One region of the Pseudoalteromonas sp. NZS11 genome, then DNA from elsewhere that is predicted to be linked to it. Evidence: predicted binding sites of a transcription regulator. Region 1 holds the regulator's gene; the other holds the start of a gene.

Region 1 (5,528 bases):
GGCCTTGCTGCCATTATTACTGAGCAAGACCAGACTACTCTCGATGCACTAAACCTATATGGTATGCATTTAGGTACTGCGTTTCAGCTAGTAGATGATGTACTCGATTACAATGCAGATGCTGAGCAGTTGGGTAAAAACATTGGTGATGATTTAGCTGAAGGCAAACCAACGCTTCCACTTATTTATGCTATGCAACATGGTAGCGAGCAGCAAACGCAGCTTATTCGTGATGCAATAGAGCACAGTAATGGTATGGAGCATTTAGAAGAAATTTTATCGGCACTAAAGCAAACTAATGCGCTTGAATTTACAATGCAAAAAGCAGAGCTTGAAGCTGACAAAGCTATTGCCTGTTTAGACTTTTTAGCTGAGTCTGACTATAAGCAAGCACTCATAAGCCTTGCCCGTATTGCGGTTGACCGCGACCACTAGTTTTAACTAGTTACACAGTGTGAAATTAATTCTGAGCAATAAAAAAGCCTGCAAATGCAGGCTTTTTTGTTATTCTACTTTGGCTATTACGCCATGAAATCAACACCTTCTTTGATGTCTTTTTTCAGTGTTTCAAGCATGTCATTTTTTGCTTTTGTTTCAAATGCGCTTAGTTCGCCGTAAGAAAGAATTTCTTCTACGCCGTTTTTACCTAAACGTACTGGATGTGCAAAGTACTCTGCATCGCCATTTTCAACAGCAACGTAAGCGTAATCTACAACTTCTTCACCCTGTAGGCCTTTAACTAAAGACATACAAAAACGAGCTGCAGCAGCACCCATAGATAGCGTAGCTGAACCACCGCCTGCTTTAGCATTTACAACTTCAGTACCCGCATTTTGGATACGTGGAGTAAGTGCAGCAACTTCTTCATCAGTGAAAGAAACACCTTCAACTTGAGAAAGTAGAGGAAGAATAGTTGTGCCTGAGTGACCACCAATTACTGGTACTTTCACAGTTGCTACGTCTACGCCTTTAAGTTCAGCAACAAATGCTTCTGAACGAATAACGTCAAGCGTAGTAATACCGAATACGCGTTTAGCGTCGTAAGTACCTGCTTTTTTGAATACTTCAGCAACGATTGGAACTGTGCCATTTACTGGGTTAGTAATAATACCTACTAACGCTTTAGGACAGCTAGCAACAATGCCTTCTGCTAAAGTTTTGATGATACCAGCATTTACATTAAATAAATCAGCACGATCCATACCTGGTTTACGTGGCATACCCGCTGGGATAAGAACGATGTCAGAGCCTTCAAGCGCTTTGTTTAATTCGTCTGCGCCAAAGCCTGCTACTTTAACATCTGTTGGGATGTGAGAAAGGTCAACCGCAACACCTGGTACTACTGGTGCAACATCATAAAGTGATAATTCAGAGCCAGCTGGTAAGCCTGTTTTTAATAATAAAGACAACGCTTGGCCGATACCGCCTGCAGCACCTAATACAGCAACTTTCATTGGAATTCTCCGTAATTTGAGGTAGGAAACATTTGTGGCTCTTAAGATAATGAAATTAGCGACTAAAAACAAATTTATCCTGTCTATTTCAAGTATATTTTCGACCATAGTCGTAAACTTTTGTGATTTAACGCATCAAACTGGCAAGTTAACTAAACAACTGCTGCATAATTATTCATTTTTGTGTAGAATTTGCGGCATAAATAACAAAAACGAATAAAGACTATGCAACCACAAGATAAACAAGAAGCACTGGTAAAAGCATTTAAATCACTATTAAAAGAAGAAAATTTTGGCTCTCAAGGCGAAATAGTTGATGCATTAAAAGATCAAGGCTTTGACAATATAAGCCAAAGTAAAGTATCGCGCATGTTAAGTAAATTTGGTGCTGTACGCACACGTAACGCCAAACAAGAAATGGTTTACTGCTTACCTGCTGAAATGGGTGTACCTACGGCTAAAAGCCCATTACGCCAATTAGTAATCGACATTATGCACAACGAAATGATGATCATTATTCGTACCAGTCCAGGCGCCGCTCAGCTTATTGCTCGTTTATTAGATTCATTAGGTAAAGCAGATGGCGTACTAGGAACAATTGCAGGCGACGATACTATTTTTATCGCTCCTGCTAAAATATCTGAAATAGATGTAACACTTGAACGTGTTCGCATTTTATTTGATACGGTTTAATAGCAAACTAAATTTGTTTTAAAAACCCGACTGAAGGCGCAAAGAAAGCAGAACCCATATCGGCTTGAGTAAAATCAAGCCAGTGGTCGTAACAATCCCCTTCCCCTAAACGACTATTAAGTACTTTTTCAAATGCGGTGCCCGTACAAGCGCATGTAATTGATAACATTCCCTGCTCATACACATCGCCATAAGGCATGCTCTGATTTAATAATAGCGGTTGTCCATCTTCGTCTTTTAGTTCGCTACGTAAAGCATGACTGGTTTCAATCGCAGGGATAATTAGTGTGTTATCAAGGCGCGTACGCCCCATTATTTGTTCTTGCTCGCTCAATGATAAATGCTGCCACATAGTTAAGTCATGCTTATAACGCTGTACATGAATATAACTCCCCTGATCTTCAAAATTACCAGGGTTACTAATTAAAGCCGTAGCGCGCTTTTTTCTTCCATGAGCTGTATCGCCACCATAAATAAAACCATTAAAATCACGACCATCTAAAAAGCGAAAATTACGAATTTGCTCCACCAGCTCAACATCGGGAGCAAATAGTTTTAAAATTTGCAGCGCAAATAAATGGTTAACGTCTTCACGGTCAGAGCGAATTTGCACAAATAAATCGCACGGTTGTACGCTCATTTGATGATCGCTATGGTTTATATTAGGAAAGCTCTGTAATTCGCTTGGGATGTATTCAGGGAGGATATGCGGCCAATATTGCGCACCAATAGCAACCATACAAGAGAGCATTGATTCTGAAAATTGATCGCTAAACTCTTCTTCAATAGCGCTTACTTGTTTTAACTTTGCGCGAAGTGATTCATCTTGACCATCAAACACATTAAAAAATAAGTGCAAACCGTGTAAGTTTGCTTCAGCACAAATCCCTGATTGCGCTTGCGCCATTGTTATTCCTTAGTTTTACAGATAAAAACACAGCGAATAACAAATTAATTACGATTCGAAAAAATTCACCGTGTGAGGTTTTATTTTTATTATAACCTGTTCATTATTTTCAAATGACTGGCCATATTGTGCAGCAACTTCAATTTCTTGTTCATCAATAACAAGTGAATAAACATACGCCGAACCAATAAAGCGACGACTTATGATTGTAGCTCGCTTGCTGAGTTTGTCACTTTGGTTATCTGCCACTAATTCTATTTGATGAGGGCGCACATATATAAGCCCTACGCTTACGTTTTGCTTACTCTCAATATAAGATTCGACTAAACCAAATGGTGTTTTGTATTCAGTTGCTGTTAATACTTCTGCGCTCAAGTATATGCCTTGACCCAGAAACTCTGCAACCTCCTTTGAACATGGAGCTGCAAAAAGCTGCTCAGGCGTGCCTTGTTGCTCAATTTTACCGCGATGCATAATGGCAAGTGTATCTGAAAAGGCAAACGCCTCTTCTTTTGAGTGTGTAACAAACACAGCAGATACTTGGGTTGCCTTAATAATTCGACGTATATCGGCAATTAATTCAAAGCGTACTTGCGTATCAATATTTGAAAAGGGCTCATCAAGTAGCAATAAACTAGGCTTATAAGCTAATGCACGAGCAATAGCTACACGCTGCTGTTGACCACCCGATAACTGATGCGGGAACCTGTCAGCACAGCCAATTAAATGCACGAGCTTAAGCATTTCATCAACGCGTTGCTGCTTTTGAGCTTTACTCATTTTACTAAGCCCAAATGCGATATTATTTGCTACCGTTAAATGCGGAAACAACGCATAGTCTTGAAACATCATGCCGATGTTACGGTGCTCAGGCGAGACAAACGATTGCTCATCACTCACTAATTTACCGTCTATAAAAATAGACCCTTGCTTAGCTTCAATTAAACCTGCAATCGCTTTTAACGTGGTCGTTTTGCCGCACCCACTCGCTCCGAGTAGGCAAACAATTTCATCTTTACCCACCGTTAAATCTAAATCGTGAATAACCTTTGTGCCGTTATAGTGATAGCTCACTCCTTGTAAAATTAAACTACTCATTTAACTACGCTGCTCCATAGAACGATTAATAAAATACAAAGGAATAAACCCAACAATAACAATAAATAATGCCGATATTGAAGCAAGCTCTAACTGCTCGTCACTCACATACTGAAATACATGAGTAGCTAAGCTTTCAAAATTAAACGGTCTGAGCAATAGCGCAGCTGGCAGCTCTTTCATGCACTCAATAAATACCAATAACGCAGCAGTAAGCAATCCTCTTCGCAGTAAAGGTAGGTGCACTAAACGCAGTGTTTGTCCTTGGCTTTTACCCATTGATTGGCTTGCCATATCAAGTGATGGGCTAATACGTAAAAAACTCGACTCAATTGCTCCGTGTGCAATGGCGTAAAACCTAACAATATAAGCAATAATAATAGTAAGAATGCTACCTGTAAGCAGCAAGCCAATATCTAAATTATACGGCTCGAGCGCTGTGTTAATGGTGTTCTCTAATAACGTAAGCGGTAATAAAACCGCAATAGCGAGTACTGTGCCAGGCAGCGCATAGCCTGTGCTTGCTAAACGCCCAGGAATAAGCGGATACGTTTGCTTTGCCACACGCTGATAAAAAACCACAAAAATACTCAACGTAATCGTTATTAGGCTCACAACCCCAGCCACTTTTAAACTTTGCCAAGCGTAACTAAAAAACTCTACATTCCATGCTTTATCAAAGTAGGTAATGGCGTAATTTATAAGTACTGCAATAGGGATCACAAACGCGATAAGTAAAATAAAGCTGCAAAATGCCGTTGCGAGCCAAGCTGACTTTCCTTTTAATACATAGAGAGATTCGCTATTTACACTTGATTGGCGCTCAAATACCGCTTGGTTACGACGACTAAAGCGCTCTGCCATTAATGCTAAAAATAACAGTAATAACATCACACCCGATATTTTAGCTGCCGCTGTAAGTGAGTAATAACCAAACCACGTATCGTATACGGCAGTCGTTAATGTACTTACGGCAAAATAACTCACTGTTGCAAAGTCAGCCATGGTTTCCATACTTATAAGCGCAAGAGCCGCCACAATAGCCCCACGAGAGAGCACTAAGCTTACTTTAAAAAAGCTTTGCCAAGGAGATAATCCCATTAACTGGCTAGCTTGTACTAATTTGAATGACTGCTCGCGAAGAGCCGTTTTAAAAATCAAAAATAAATACGGATAAAGCACCAAGGCAATCATAACGATGGCCCCGGGTAATGTACGTATATCAAAAAACCAATAGTCATTAGGCGATTGCCAGCCAAACCATTCTCTCAGCGCTATTTGCACCGGGCCCGCATAATCTAATAAATCAGTGTATACATAGGCAATAATATAGGTGGGCATAGCAAGGGGCAGCATAAGTGCCCATTCAAACTGTT
Region 2 (5,528 bases), on a different contig from region 1:
CGTATTAACAAGTTTTGCATATTCACTGTAATCACTGTATTCACCAGAACGAACTGCTTTTTGCAGGGTTTGGATTACATCAGGATTATAAGCATGATACTCGCCGCCATGTACGTACTTAAACAAGCCGCCGTGGCTTAATAATTTACGCTTACTTAGAGCGAGTTTGTGTAAGCTTTGCTGATCGTCATCAAAGTCGGTAAAGCATGCGCCCTGTATGCGACTCGCCACACCTTTAAAGCACATTTGTACAATAGCGTCAGATAAACCAACCGCTTCAAACAACATTGAGCAGCGATATGACGCAACCGTACTTATGCCCATTTTAGACATGATTTTGTATAAGCCCTTGTTAATGGCTTTACGGTAAGCAAGAGTTACTTCGCAATACGACTTATTAATAATTTTGCTGTCGCTCATTGCAACTAACGATTCATACGCAAGGTATGGATAAATTGCCGTAGCACCAAAGCCTAATAACACAGCAAACTGATGCGCATCACGCACGCTACCGGTTTCAATGATAATGTTTGATTCACAGCGAAGATTGTTATCAACTAATCGTTTTTGTACCGCACCTACAGCCATAGCTGCTGGAATCGGCAAATTTGCTTCATTAAAGTTACGGTCAGTTAAAATAAGCATGATACAACCAGCGGCTGCTTTTTCTTGTGCTTGGTCACAAATACGCGTTACCGCATTTTCTAAACCTTCTTCAACTGTGTAGGTAATATCAATTTTACAGTAGCTGTAATGCGCTTCATCAGCATTTAATAGCTGCTGCATGTCTGCGTACATTAAAATTGGCGTATCAAACTGTAGGCGCTTAGCATGGCCTGTTGTTTCGTTAAATACGTTTTGCTCACTACCAATACATGTCGCAAGCGACATTACATGATTTTCACGCAGTGGATCAATAGGTGGGTTTGTTACTTGCGCAAATTTTTGGCGGAAGTAATCATACAGCGAACGATGCCCTTCACTAAGCACTGCAAATGGCGTGTCATCACCCATTGAGCCGGTTGCTTCTTGGCCGTTTTCACCCATTACACGAATAACGCTATCAAGCTCTTCGTTGGTATAACCAAACATTTTTTGATATTTAGCTAGCGTTTCGTCATCAAATGAGCGATTACCGGCGTCTTGTTCAGTAAGCTCTTCAAATGGAACTAAACGCTTAACGTTCTCCTCAAGCCATGACTTGTAAGGATGGCGAGACTTTAAATCTTGATCGATTTCATCTGAGTGCCAAATTTTACCAAGCTTAGTATCAATTACTAACAGCTCACCTGGTCCTACACGGCCTTTTTCGACTACTTCATCGGCAGTGTAATCCCAAATACCCACTTCTGATGCGAGTGTAATAAAACCATCTTGCGTAATTACATAACGCGCAGGACGAAGTCCATTACGGTCTAAGTTACATGCCGCAAAACGACCATCCGACATAACAATACCGGCGGGGCCATCCCATGGTTCCATATGCATAGAGTTAAAGTCGTAAAATGCACGTAAATCGTCGTCCATTGCACGGTTTTTCTGCCATGCAGGTGGCACGAGCATACGCATAGCGCGGAATAAATCCATGCCACCAGCTAAAAATAGCTCAAGCATATTATCTAGGCTTGATGAATCAGAACCGGTTTCGTTTACAAACGGCGCTGCGCTTTGTAAATCAGGAATAAGCGGTGACGCAAACTTGTATGAACGTGCGCGTGCCCACTGGCGGTTACCTTCAATAGTATTAATTTCACCATTGTGTGCTAAATAGCGGAAAGGTTGAGCTAAAGGCCAACGCGGCTGAGTATTAGTAGAAAAGCGCTGATGGAAAACACAAATCGCACTCGTCATACGAATATCAGCTAAATCCAGGTAAAAATTTGGTAAATCTGCAGGCATCATTAAGCCTTTATAGATAGTTACCAAACCAGATAAACTTGCGATATAGAAAGCTTCGTCATCAACAATGCGCTTTTCAGCGCGGCGGCGTGCTACATATAAGCGACGCTCTAAGTCTTTAGAACGCCAACCTTCTGGCGCGCTAACAAAAATTTGTTCAAAACCTGGTAATTGCTGTACAGCAATAGGACCCAACATAGATGGGTCAGTTGGCACAACGCGCCAACCTAAAATATTTAACGTTTCTTTTTCTAATTCTTCGCTAAGTATTTGTTTTGCAGCTTGCGCTAAAACAGGGTCTGAATTTAAAAATATCATACCCACTGCGTAGTTTTTGCCTAAGTGCCAGTTATGTTCACTAGCAATAGCACGGAAAAAGCTATCTGGTTTTTGTAATAATAAACCACAGCCATCACCTGTTTTGCCATCGGCAGATATACCACCACGGTGCTGCATGCGATCAAGCCCCGTAATAGCAGTACGAATAAGCCTATGACTAGCTTGACCATTAACTTGGGCTATTAAGCCAAAGCCACAATTTTCTTTTTCTAACTTTGAGTCGTATAACATAGACCCCTCCCCTTGCTGCACTGTTAGCGTGGATGAACTGCTCGACGATTTGCTAACAGACGGACAAAACTAGCCTCTATCTTAAATAGAGTCAATAGCACTTTGAATACATATTCACATTCTTGAATATTTCTCACTTCATAGCAAGATTTCTTTTTATCATTATTTTTAACATTTAGCGTTATTTTAACCACTATTTTTTCATGACACTGGTGTCAAGTTTAACATATTGTAAAAAACACGAGCCCTCAGCGTGCCAGCTTACGTAAACGTAAAGACAACCGAAAGTGAATAAGTATTCAGCGCTAGAGGGGCTATTCAGTTAACATTTAGATAGTTTTATGCTATTTCATTACTTTAATGGCTTAACATCCCCGATTATTGCTGCTCATTAGTATAGTTATGAAAGTTCATGTCATTTTTTGTAAGTTAATAGTGAATTTTTATTTAAAACTATGTCCGATGTAGGCATAAACTTTAAAGTCTAGAAAGCAAAACGCCTAAAATATATAGCCCAGAAGGGAGTTACAAATTTAAACGTAAAGTCTGGCAATACGCTTGCCCTATTATAAAGTTCTGAGTTGATAAATGAATTAAAGCAACAGGAGTCTCTACTTATATAGAAAAAAGTAATACGAATTATCAGCTACGAAATAAAAATTCACACGAGTCAGGCTCCAACGCCAATGAAATACATATTCAGGTCGAATTTGTACCCCAAGCTTGTGTTATAAATGTGAGCGACTGTGGCAAAGGAATGAGCGAGCAAGTAATGGCAAATGCTTTAGTGCCCTTTTATTCTACAAAAAGTACGGGGAGTGGTTTAGGGCTAGCCTTATGCAGAGAAATAGCAGAAGCGCACCAGGGGCATATAAGTTTACATAACAAAATAGAGGGCGGCTTAAACGTACAAGTGAGCCTTCCTTATTCGTAAATTCACAAAAATTAAAAACAACAAAGCCACTTAAAAAGTGGCTTTGTGTTTAAAGAGCTTAATAACCTGATAGCAGGTTGAGTAATAAAATTACTCTGCGTCAGCTTCTTTATATTTAGCAGCAGTTTCTGTAATTAACGGCTGTAATTCACCGCGTTGAAACATTTCGATAATAATGTCACAACCACCAACTAACTCGCCATCTACCCAAAGTTGTGGGAATGTTGGCCAATTTGCGTATGCTGGAAGCTCAGCACGAATGTCTGGGTTAAGTAAAATATCAACGTATGCAAATGGTTCACCACATGACATTAACGCTTGCGATGCTTGTGAAGAAAAACCACAATTAGGTAATTTTGGTGACCCTTTCATGAAAAGGATTATTGGGTTTTCTGAAATTTGCTGTTTAATTTTATCAATGGTTTCCATCTACAACCTCAAAGTAACGATAGCTAAATATATTTAGGTCTTGAAAATAACTCATCGTGACCACAAATATATAACTTAATATGGGCAAATAAAGCCGCAATTGAAATAGTCTTTCGCAATAGCATTGCTGTTTGCTTAAACTTGAGTAAAATACTCAACAATTATAGTAACACTATATTACCGCTTGGTATAGGTAACTGCTCTGTTTCAACAGGCATTACGTATTACCAAATGGACTATCAACCAAAGAAGATGGAGATAAAAAAATGGCATTTGAACTACCGTCACTACCATATGCAATCGACGCACTTGAGCCACATATTTCAAAAGAAACACTAGAGTTTCACCATGGCAAACACCACAACACTTACGTGGTTAAGCTTAATGGTTTAATCCCTGGTACTGAGTTTGAAAACAAATCTCTAGAAGAGATCGTATGTTCATCAGAAGGCGGCGTATTTAACAACGCAGCACAAATCTGGAACCATACTTTTTACTGGAACAGCTTATCTCCAAACGGCGGCGGCGAGCCTACTGGCGCAGTTGCTGATGCAATCAACGCCAAATGGGGTTCTTTTGATGCGTTTAAAGATGCATTAAATGACAAAGCAGTAAATAACTTTGGTTCAAGCTGGACGTGGTTAGTTAAGCTTGCTGATGGTTCACTAGACATCGTTAATACATCTAACGCTGCTACACCATTAACTGATGATGGCGTTACTCCAATCCTTACAGTGGATTTATGGGAACACGCTTACTACATTGATTACCGTAACGTTCGTCCAGATTACCTTAAAGGTTTTTGGTCGCTTGTTAACTGGGAATTCGCGAACGCTAACTTCGCTTAATTAGCCTTTAAACGCTAATGTAAAAAAGACGCTTAGGCGTCTTTTTTTGTTTCTTGTTTATCACACCTAAGCGCCTCATCATTTAATAAAACACTTTTAGTAACATGATCTTTTTTCACTTAAATTTTTAATTTTATTGCACAAAAATACAAATTCGTGACTAGACTTTAAAATGTAAGCACCTTTTTACAGCGGGTTTCGGAGGTTATTATGACGATTTTTGAGCATTACCAAGCACGATACGAAGCGGCACAGGAAGAAGAATACAGTATCGCTGAATTTCTTGAGATTTGTAAAACCGATAAGTCTGCCTACGCCAGCGCACCAGAACGCCTACTCATGGCAATTGGCGAACCAAACATGGTAGATACCGCAACGGATGCACGACTAAGCCGGTTATTTTCTAATAGAGTAGTTGCGCGCTACCCTGCCTTTGCTGATTTTTATGGTATGGAAGACGCCATTGAGCAAATAGTCTCTTATTTAAAACACGCCGCCCAAGGGCTTGAAGAATGCAAACAAGTGCTTTATTTACTTGGACCTGTTGGTGGGGGTAAATCATCCATTGCCGAAAAACTAAAATATTTAATGCAACAAGTGCCTATTTATTCAATTAAAGGCTCTCCGGTAAACGACCATCCTCTTGCATTATTTGACCCAATAGAGGACGCCGAGGTACTTAAGCAAGAATACGGTATTAAACCGCGCTACTTAAAAACCATTATGTCCCCTTGGGCTGGCAAACGCTTAAAAGAATTCAATGGTGATATTAGCCAGTTTAGAGTGGTTAAGCGCTACCCCTCAATTTTAAACCAAATAGGCATTGCCAAAACCGAACCTGGAGATGA

What was found. The regulator ArgR, encoded in region 1, controls arginine synthesis, uptake and breakdown. The targets are predictions, from matches to a motif close to ANTGAATANNTATTCANT.
Region 2: the regulator ArgR is predicted to act here: its motif matches at 2,571-2,588, upstream of gltB (glutamate synthase large subunit).

What each region holds. Positions count from the first base shown of each region.
Region 1 covers NZ_JADYWP010000016.1:12,094-17,621, reverse strand. The annotation lists gene ispB (octaprenyl diphosphate synthase) at 1-435, shown strand, start outside; gene mdh (malate dehydrogenase) at 522-1,454, opposite strand; gene argR (transcriptional regulator ArgR) at 1,680-2,147, shown strand; gene I6E82_RS19325 (Dyp-type peroxidase) at 2,155-3,054, opposite strand; gene I6E82_RS19320 (ABC transporter ATP-binding protein) at 3,103-4,152, opposite strand; gene I6E82_RS19315 (ABC transporter permease) at 4,153-5,528, opposite strand, start outside.
Region 2 covers NZ_JADYWP010000003.1:142,828-148,355, reverse strand. The annotation lists gene gltB (glutamate synthase large subunit) at 1-2,469, opposite strand, end outside; partial or broken gene I6E82_RS07795 (ATP-binding protein) at 3,125-3,403, shown strand; gene I6E82_RS07790 (Grx4 family monothiol glutaredoxin) at 3,494-3,832, opposite strand; gene I6E82_RS07785 (superoxide dismutase) at 4,099-4,680, shown strand; gene I6E82_RS07780 (PrkA family serine protein kinase) at 4,891-5,528, shown strand, end outside.